Regions from separate parts of the Planomonospora sp. ID91781 genome, predicted to be linked through region 2. Evidence: riboswitches for the same ligand, from Rfam matches in the RefSeq annotation. Region 2 holds a riboswitch; the other holds the start of a gene.
The links. Region 2 has a riboswitch for cyclic di-AMP ahead of HS048_RS21370 (IucA/IucC family C-terminal-domain containing protein). Riboswitches for the same ligand answer to the same signal wherever they lie in the genome.

Region 1 (4,714 bases), on a different contig from region 2:
AAGCGCCGCGCCAGCGCGACGACGGCCAGCACCATGACCGCGGTGAGCGCGGTCCTGATCCCGATGTTCTTGAGCCGGTCGGCGGTCCACGACGGCCAGTCCTGGGTGGACAGGCCGTAGTCCCGCAGGTGGACCTCCTGCCACATCCCGAACGGCCAGCGCACGAGCTCCACCGCCACCGTGACGGCGAGCACGCCGAGCAGCACCCGCAGCCACCACCGTCCCCCCGGAAGCCGCTCCAGCAGCCGCGCGCCCAGCGGGGTGGCCACCAGCAGCCCGGCCGCCACCAGGGTCAGGCCGAGCGACAGGTAGGCGGGCGGGCCCACCACGGCGTCGAACGCCTGGGACCGGGCGATCTGACCGGCGGTGAAGTCGCGGGCCGGATCCGGCTCCACCCGCGGCGCCGCCGCGGGCAGCGCCCGCCACGGCGTGCTGAGCGCCACGACCCCCAGGGTGACCGCGCCGAGGGCGGCCAGCGCCCACCCCGCCGCCCGCGGGCTCCCGGGCCGGGCGCCGGACGCCCGCGCGGTGCTCGACGTCATGCGAGTTCCTTCCGGAGGTGGTCGCGCCAGCCCGCGGTGAACTCCGCCGCGGTCAGGCCGAGCGTGGTCCCGACATCGCTACCGTAGAGCCTCACGAGGGCCCGCTCGCCGAAACGTGCGGCGACGTAGCGGCAGGCGAGCCAGGCCTCCTCGTAGACCTGCGGGAGCCGCGCCCCGCCGGGGGCGAAGTCCCCCGGACCGGGCAGCCGGTCCGGCAGCACGCCCGCCCGCACCTCCCGGGCCAGCTCCGCGGCGACCCGGCGGACGTCCAGCCCCGTGCCCGCGTAGCCGACGTAGTCGGCGAACCCCTCCGACAGCCACATCGGCACCCGGCCGCCCCGGGTCGCGCCGGTGGCCACGTGGACGAGCTCGTGGGTGAGGACCACGTCCCTGCCGACCTCGCTGAGCCGCGCGTAGCCGCCCGGCAGGACGACCACCCGGTCCGCGGTGGCCAGCGCGGCCAGCCCGCGCGTGGCCGCGACCCCGGCGGCGCCCGCGAGCACCGCGGCCTGCGCGTCGGTCTCCGGGAACAGGACCACCGGGCGGACGGGCCCCCAGATCGCGGCGATCCTGCGGCGGGCGCGGTCGGCCCGGGCGGCGAGGTCCGCCAGCAGACCGGCGACGGCGCGGTCCCCGACGACGACCGAGCCCTGCCCGCGGACCACGACGGCTCCCGGCCACGGGACGGCCGGGAGCGGCGCGGACGCGGCCAGCGCGGCGCCCGTGAGCGCCAGCATCCCGGCGAGTACGGCGCGGCGCCCCTGGGGGACGGACATGTGCGCCGATGCTACGCGACGCGGGCCGGCGGATCCGCCCGGGCGCCGGGCACGGAGCGGTCCCCGTACCGGACGCTGAGCGGCCCCGCCCGTCACGGGGACGGGCGGGGCCGCTCGGCACCTGCGCCTTCCGGCGGCACGCCCGCCGCCGGACGGCCCGGTCAGCCGCCGGGGCGGACCGCTCCGGCGAAGGAGGAGCGGTAGTAGTGCTTCAGTTTCACGATCCGGACCGTCCTGCCGCTGCTCGGCGCGTGGACCATCCTTCCCTTGCCGACGTAGATGCCGACGTGGCCCTTGCCGTAGAAGAAGAGCAGGTCACCGGGGCGCAGGCTGCGCCACGAGACCTTCTTCCTGACGGCGCGGTACTGGCTGTGCGTGATCCGCGGGAGCCGTACCCCCGCCTTGCGCCAGGAGTACTGCGCCAGGCCCGAGCAGTCGAACGCACGGGGACCGGTCCCGCCCCAGCGGTAGGGGGCGCCGACCTGCCGCTTGGCCACCGAGACGGCCTTGGCCGCCTTCGCCTTCTGCCGCGCGGCCTTGCTCAGCCTGGTGACCGCCTTGGCGCTCGCCCCGGTGAGGGGGGCGCCGCTCATCCGGGTGACCGCGACGGCTCCGGCCTGTACCGCGGTCGCGCCGTTCGTCGCCGCCCGCGCCTGCGCGGAATTCATTCCGACCGCACCGGCCGACGCGGTCAGAGTGAGCGCGAAACCGCCCACGGAAAGGCGAAAAAGGCGCGACGAACAGGGGTTCTGCAGGGTGGTAGACAGGATTTCTCCTTGGGACTTCCACTGATGCCTACCGGGTTAGCTGACGGATTCGGGCAGGGAAGACGCCCTACGGCACAACGGCGTGCCGATTCACCCCTGGCAATGGGAGCATGCCTTTGGTTCCCCGGTTCCATGCCTCATGGCTGCATGGATTCGGCAGGTCACGACGGTGTAGGTGCTTCGCGTGACCGCTTGGATTATTCATCTGGACACAGCCCGAGAGGCCGGTGCACTGCGACGGCATGGCTTGCTCGTCGCGACGCCAGAAGTTACCCCGATCCCCAAACATCGGCAAAGACGCTGCCCCGTCCGAAGATCGGGGAGCCTCTTCCCTCTTTTCATAACCGCTGGATAACGGCGAGTCCACCACCGCGATATGACCCTCGTCACATTTGGAGATCCGCTGCCTGAACGTTGTCACTCCCGTAACTCCAGTAACAGGAGTAATGATCTTGTCCTGACACGGAAGAGCCCGCGAGCGCGGGGCTCGCGGGCTCGGGCGGCGCGGACGGGGACCGAGACGGGGCAGGGCGGGGCGGGGGCGGCGTCAGGGACGGGGCGGAGGACTGCTTCCGAGACGGGAGCGGGGGCGGCGTCAGGGACGGACCGCGCCCACCAGGCGGCGGCCGTACGCCGACAGGTCGACGACCTTCACGACGTCGCCGGTCTGCGGGGCGTGGACGATCTGGCCGCCGCCGACGTACATGCTCACGTGTCCCAGGCCCTCGCTGAAGATGAGGTCCCCGGGCTGGAGGTCGTCCAGGGAGACCCTGCGGCTCGCACCCCAGCTCCACTGCTCCCAGGTCGTCCGCGGGAGGCTGACGCCCCCGGCGCGCCAGGCGGCCTGGAGCAGGCCGGAGCAGTCCCAGCCGCCGGGTCCCGTGCCGCCGTACTGGTACGGCTTGCCGACCTGGGCGAAGGCGAACTGGAGCGCCTTGCGGGCGCTCCCCGAGGCGGAGCCGGTGTAGGTGATGCCGGGGCTGTTCGGGTCGCCCGCCCGGTAGGCGCCGAGCTCGCGCAGGAGCTTGATCTGGGCCTTGACCATCTTGTCGGCCTTGGCCTTCTGCTCGGCCAGCTCGTCGCGGTACTCGTCGGCCTCGGCCAGGGCGGTCTTGGCCTTGTCCCGGTCGGTCCGCAGGGTCTTGGTGGCCTCGTCGAAGGCGTTGAGGGACTGGGCGCGCAGGGCCGACATCTGGTCCACCGCGGCCAGGCCGCTCAGCAGGTCGCTCGGGTCGGGCCGGGTGATGAGGCTCTCCCAGCCGGTCACCGTGCCCGCCTGGTAGCCGCTGACGGCCATCGCGACCAGTTCCCGGCGCAGACCGGCGACCTTCGCGCTCTGCTTCTCCAGGGCGCCGTTGAGCGTCCGGTAGCGCGTGCGGGCCTTCTTCCACTTCTCGCCGGCCTGGTTGTACTTCTCGACGATCTTGTCGGCCTGGTCGTTGAGCTTCTCCAGCTTCTTCTTGGCCTCGGCGATCGTCGGCTTCGGCTCGGCGAGCGCGTCACCGGCCGGCAACGCCGGCAGCAGGAACGCCACGAGAGCCAGTCCGGCCGCCACGGGCACCCGCCCATAACACTTCGGCATACCCGCCACGGCCACTACTACGCCCTCCCGCCGTAAAGACCTGGGGCGAATAGTACAGAACCAGTAAGGTCCAGCTCACCTTTTCGCCCGCTTCCCCGCCTTCCCGCTCTCGCCGGGCACCCGGCCCGGCGGAGACGACGAGCGGCCGCGGAGGGCTCAGGCGCGTCCGAGGCGCTTCAGGAGCAGTGCGGCGGGCACCGGACGCGCCCCCATGCGGCGGACCGACTCGGCCACCTCGCGGTCGGAGGAGACCACCGCGAGCGCCCGCCCGACGGGCTCGGCGCGGACCAGCTGGCGGATCAGGTCGTCGGCGATCTGCCCCGGCGCGCTGAACAGCACCCGGACCCCTCGCGGCGCCGACACCGGGACCGGCCCGTCCAGCTCGGCGCCGTCGAAGACGCAGGTCAGCTCGGTGCGGGTCTGCGCGTACAGCGCGCCGAGCCCGGTCAGCAGACGGTTGCGCTGGTCGGCCAGGGTGAGGGTGCCGTAACCGGTCTTGGTCACGTTGTAGCCGTCCACGATCAGATGGATCTGCGGCAGCGCGAGCAGCTGGTCGAGCAGGGCGGGGTCGTCGTCGGCGAGCGCCCGGGCGGGCACCGCCCGGACCCCCGGCCTGCCGGGGGCGACCGAGGCGACCGAGTCGGCCGGCCGGTTGATGCCCGAGGGCAGCGCCAGCTCCCTGCGCAGCCCGGCCGCGGCGTCCGCGAGCGCGTCGAGCAGCACGCGGACCTTGGTGTCCTCCTCGCTGCGGCCTTCGCGGGCGGCCCGGCGGGCGGCCTCCAGCTGCCGCTCGGAGTCGGACAGGCGCTCCCGCAGGCGGCGCAGCTCGCTCTCCCCCGCGCTGCCCGCCGACGCGGCGGCGGCCCTGGCCTCCTGCGCGGCCTCCTCCATCGCGGCGGCGTGCGCCTCGGCCGCCCTGGCCCGCTCCCGGGCCGCGTGCAGCTTGTGGCGCAGATCGGAGACCTCCGCCCGGGCGGCCTTGAGCTGCTCGCGCAGCCGCTCGGACTCCTCCCTGGCCGCGGTCTTCTGCGCGGCCAGCTGCTCGCG
Region 2 (4,714 bases):
TGAGGTCTCGGGGGCCGGGGCCTGAGACGGCATCGTCCCCTGCTCGATCATCGCGATCTGGGCTTCGATCTCGGCGATCCGGGTCTGCATCTGCGAGAAGGGAGCCGCGCCGGAGTCGCTGTCGGTGATCGACGGGATGTCGGCTGCATGAGCCGTCCCAGCGGACAGGACGGTGAAGCTTGCCATGCCGGCGACGATCAGGCTGATGGACAGGCTCTGGCGGCCGAAGGCGTGCGACAGAACGGGCAACGGTACGTTCCTTTACTGACCTGCGCGGGGAAAGGGCTCTCATGACGCGGGACACGAAGCTCCTGCCGGTACGGCGTAAGCCACAGCCGCCCTCTCCGGCCACGCGTCAAGGCGTGGTCGTGCAGGAACAGCCCGGGGTCATCCTGTTGTCGCCTGGACATTCGACTACGGCAGATAGTTCCTGAGGAAAGTCAGGGATTCGATTCGCTGACCCCGATAGGAGGCGGGGAGTGGAGCTGCCGTCCCCCGGGGTGCGGGGCGGAATCCGCTGCAGGGCACCGCAGAGACAGTGGCGTGCATCATCGAAGCCGGTGTTCGTCCCGCACCCTTGCTGCAACCGTCATGAGCAGGCGGAGAGGCTCTCATGCGCAAGTGAAACCGCATCCAGGTGAGTGCGGGCGCGGCCGGGAACTGGGGCATCCGGATGGGCAAGACCTTGCGATCGTGCGGCCGGAAGATCTTACGGACAGCCCTGGCCAAGGTAGAGCTTTCGGACGTTATGTGACGTTTTATTCATCTTGCCGACACGCATCTACTACATCGCATCGTAACGTCTGATGATCTGCCTTCATCGGGAAGACGGCCCGCCTGCCGTCGGATCCCGCGCCGGCCCAGACGCCTCCGCCGGGGGAACCGGGGACCCATCGCGCGAACCCGCGGACCTTTCCACGAGCGCGCAGGGTGAATCCGTCCCGTCGGCGGTAGGGCGACTCTTGGCCCGAACCCGTCAGTTCGCCCGGTAGGCGGTCACGAAAAGGAGAGACGCGAGTGAAGCACGCCGGTTCCTCACCGCAGGCTGCGCCGTATGGGGCGCCTCATCGGGCGTCCGACCGTAAACAGCCGCTGGACGGCGATCACCTGACCGAGCCGCCGACGTGCCGCCCCGCTACGTCGGCCTGCTGTGTCGATGGCCCACAATGGTGCGCGGACAACGCCGTCCCTCATGCAAGGAGCTCCCCCGACGTGTCGCATCCACCTCCCGGCCCTGCAGCCGTGCTCACCGCGCTGGCCGGCTACGGCGAGCGCTACCGGCTGCAGGACGGCCTGGACGCGGGCGAGGACTGGGTCGCCGCCGACCGGCTGCTGGACCCCGCCTCCGAGGAGCTGACCCGGGTGCTCGAAGCCGAGCGGACCGCCAGCGGACAGGTGTCGGCGCACGCCACGGCGCTGACCGTGATGGCCGTCTACGCGGGCACGGTCACGGCTCCCGCCCTGCTGGCCTGGGCACTGTACGGTGAGGTGCTGGATGTGCGGCCGGACAACGTGGCGCTCCGGCTCGACGACCACCACGGGTTCGGCGCCGTCGCGCTGCGCCGCCCCCGGCTGGCCGAGACCTCACAGATGACCGCGGACGTACGGCTGAAGCTGCTGGTCGGCCAGGTGCTCGATGAGCACCTGTTCCCGCTCGCCGATGCGCTGCGGGTGCGCAGCCGCGCGGGCCAGCGCCAGCTGCACGGCGGAATCGCCCAGGGGTGCGCCGCGGCGTTCGGCGCCGCGAGCAGGACGCCCGGGGCCGACGTCGACCTGCTGCACCGTTCCCATGATGCCTTCCTCGCCGCCTGCCCGCCGGGGCTGGGCGGGCTGGGGGAGATGGTCCGGCTCTCCGAGGGCGGCAGGGAGGGCTTGTTCTACCTGCGCCGGACGTGCTGCCTGTTCTACACCGCCGTCCATGGAGAGAAGTGCGCCAGCTGCTGCCTGGACAGTGTCGAGGACCGCGTCTGCGCCTACCGCCGGGTCCTCGCCGGCGCGGCGAGCTCGCACTGATCCGGCCCCGGCCTCCGGCTGCGATCAGTGACGACGCGGCGCCCGCGGACGGAACGGGGGCGGTCGGAGAAGGTGCGGGCGTGCGGCTCAGCTGAGGGCGGGCCGGTAGACGACGGAGAAGCCGCGTCCTCCGTCCGTTGATTCCAGGACGGTCCCGTCCTGCAGCGCCGCAAGGAGACGCTGCCGGTCGACGGCGGTGAAAGCCGCGGCCTGGCCGGGCAGGCGGCCTGCGGCCTGCCACGTTGCGCCGCCGTCGGCGCTGGCGTGCACACGGCCATCGGCGCCGACCCCCACCAGGTCGTCTTTGCCGAGCGCGTCAAGGTGGGACAACAAAGGGGAGCCGGCGAGCCCGGCGAAGGTCAGGCCGCCGTCCTTGCTGACCTGCACTCCCTCGGAAGTGGTCGCGTGGACCCGGTTCGGCTCCTCCTCGTGAGCGGCCAAGTCGATCACTTGCAGCGCGGCTCCCGGCGCCCAGCCTTGGCCTTCATTGCCGCTGCGCCGCACCTGCCCGCTCTGGCTGTCGTAGGCGTACAGGGTCGTCCCCGCCGGTGCGATGGCGTGGAAGTCGGCGATGCCTGCCTGCGAGACCGTGCTCCAGGTGAGGCCGGCGTCCGTGGTGCGGATCAGGCCCAGGTGCGGGGAGCCGCCGGATGGGACGTCGTTCGCCGCGGGGTGCCCGCTGGCCAGGAAGGTCTTCGGCCCGATCACGATGAAGCCCATGTGATCCTGAACGCGATCGGCGACCCGCCGGGCAGTGTCGGTGGAACGGACCTGGAACAGGCCGTAGTGCCCGGCGATGTAGATCGTGCCGTCGGCCGGGTCGACCCCCAGCCCGTGAACGTGACCGATCCCAGGATCGGCGGCATCGGCGGTCTGCGTGGACGGCTGTGCGGCGCATGCCGTACCGGACAGCAGCGCGAGCGCCAGGACGGCGCCTGCGCGCACACGACGATGCCGGTCGATCGAGGCCATGGCATGATGCTACCGCCATCTACTATCCATCATCGTAGAAGGTGCGGTGTCTAGAAGATCGAAAGCGTATGGCAGTGGTGGGCCAGCAGCGACGCCACACCCGGGATCGCGGCCACGACCGCAGGACCGGCGAGCAGCAGAGCGACAGCGGCCAAGCCGGCCAGGCGCTCCTTGCGGCCGAGGGGAGCGGCCGGATTGAGCATGCGCTTGACCCGGGTCAGCGCCGTCTCGCCACCGGCACCCAGCATGAACGCCGGAGTCCTGCCGGTGGCCAGCCGTACCAGGGCGGCGGCGATGTGGATGCGCGGATGCTGGCGGGCAGCGACATCGTCGGCGAGCAACTCGACCAGCCGGGTGACCTCGGTGCGGGCCTGGGCGAACAGCGGCAGGCGGGGAAAGGCGACGAAGAAGGCTTCAGCGGCGGCCAGCACGAGATGGTGACGCCCCCGCAGATGGGCCCGCTCGTGGGCGAGCACGGCGGCGATCTGCTCGGGAGCCAGGGACTGCAGAGCCGCGGTCGTGATGACCGTCCTGCCCTGCCGTCCGGGCAGGCAGTAGGCCGCGGCCTCGTCGTGCTCCAGTACCACCGCTTCCAGATCACCGTCGTGGCGGCCGAGGATGTTCAACATGTCGGCGTGCCGCCGGCGTTCGCGCTGTGCACGGACGAGCACGGCCGCCCCGCAGTAGACCACCCTGCCTGCGACCAGAGCGGCACCGAACAAAGCGGCGCGGGCGCCCGTGGAGATGGCGGCTTCTCCATCGGTGAGCAGCTCCGCGCATGCCTCGAAGAACGCGGCCAGCCCATGCCCGACCACGGAGGCCGGAACCGCGGCGGCGAACGCCGCGAAGAGACCGGAGGCGACCACCGAGACGCACGCGGCCAGCCATACGGAGATCGCCAGTCGCGGAGCACGCTCGGCCCACGCGCCGCGGTCGAGCAGCCGGGGCAGCCAGGCCGCGGCGACGACGGCGTACGACGCCAGGATCACGGCGGCGATCATGCGCGGCCCTTGGTCGGATACACTTTGAGCGCGGCCTCGAGCGCTTCGGACTCCTCCGGGGACAGCCGCTCCAGGAAGTGCACCAGCGTGGCCGCCTGGTTGCCGCCGGAGGTGAGCGTGGCACGCATCAGCTCGGCGGTGTAGGCCTCCTTGCTGGCCACCGTCTCGTAGACATACGCCCGGCCGACCTGTTTACGGCGCAGCAGGCCCTTGGTGTGCAGTTTGTCCATCACCGTCATGACCGTCGTGTAAGCGATCTCCCGATCGCGGCGCAGATCGTCGAGCACATCCCTGACCGACGCAGGCCGGTGATACGACCACAGGCGATCCATGATCGCGGACTCCAGGTCTCCCAGACCACGCATCGTGTGCGTCTCCCCTCTGCCTGCGGATAGTTCAATGCTACCGGCCGTCGTAGGTGCCGGCAGGTGCTCGATCCTCCGCGGGAGAAGGCGGCCTGGGCGGAGCTGAGTGATCCGCTGCGGCGGCACCGGCCTGGCAGTGCGCTGCTTACGAACCCGGCGGCGCGATGATCACCGGCCATTGTCGACCCATCGCCGACCCTCCATAGTAGGTTCCCTGCTCGCCGGGATCCCGCCCCGGTCCGGCCATCGGCGGGCGGCGGATCCGCCGGTGGCGCCCCTCGGGGAAGATCGGCTTGCCCGATACCCCTATGGGGTATATCTTGAAGCGTGTCAGTCCTGATCGACGAAGGAGCTCACCATGTC

Region 1: linked by a shared signal. The riboswitch ahead of HS048_RS14400 (C40 family peptidase) and the one ahead of HS048_RS21370 (IucA/IucC family C-terminal-domain containing protein) in region 2 are both predicted to bind cyclic di-AMP.

Annotation. Positions count from the first base shown of each region.
Region 1 is NZ_JABTEY010000001.1:3,168,883-3,173,596, reverse strand. Features, by position in the region: gene HS048_RS14410 (M48 family metallopeptidase) at 1-542, opposite strand, end outside; gene HS048_RS14405 (hypothetical protein) at 539-1,318, opposite strand; gene HS048_RS14400 (C40 family peptidase) at 1,480-1,986, opposite strand; cyclic di-AMP (ydaO/yuaA leader) riboswitch at 2,096-2,254, opposite strand; gene HS048_RS14395 (C40 family peptidase) at 2,681-3,667, opposite strand; gene HS048_RS14390 (NYN domain-containing protein) at 3,824-4,714, opposite strand, start outside.
Region 2 is NZ_JABTEY010000002.1:462,457-467,170, reverse strand. Features, by position in the region: gene HS048_RS21375 (CHAP domain-containing protein) at 1-249, opposite strand, end outside; cyclic di-AMP (ydaO/yuaA leader) riboswitch at 856-1,010, shown strand; gene HS048_RS21370 (IucA/IucC family C-terminal-domain containing protein) at 1,213-2,013, shown strand; gene HS048_RS21365 (F510_1955 family glycosylhydrolase) at 2,101-2,985, opposite strand; gene HS048_RS21360 (M56 family metallopeptidase) at 3,036-3,986, opposite strand; gene HS048_RS21355 (BlaI/MecI/CopY family transcriptional regulator) at 3,983-4,351, opposite strand; gene HS048_RS21350 (DUF4396 domain-containing protein) at 4,710-4,714, shown strand, end outside.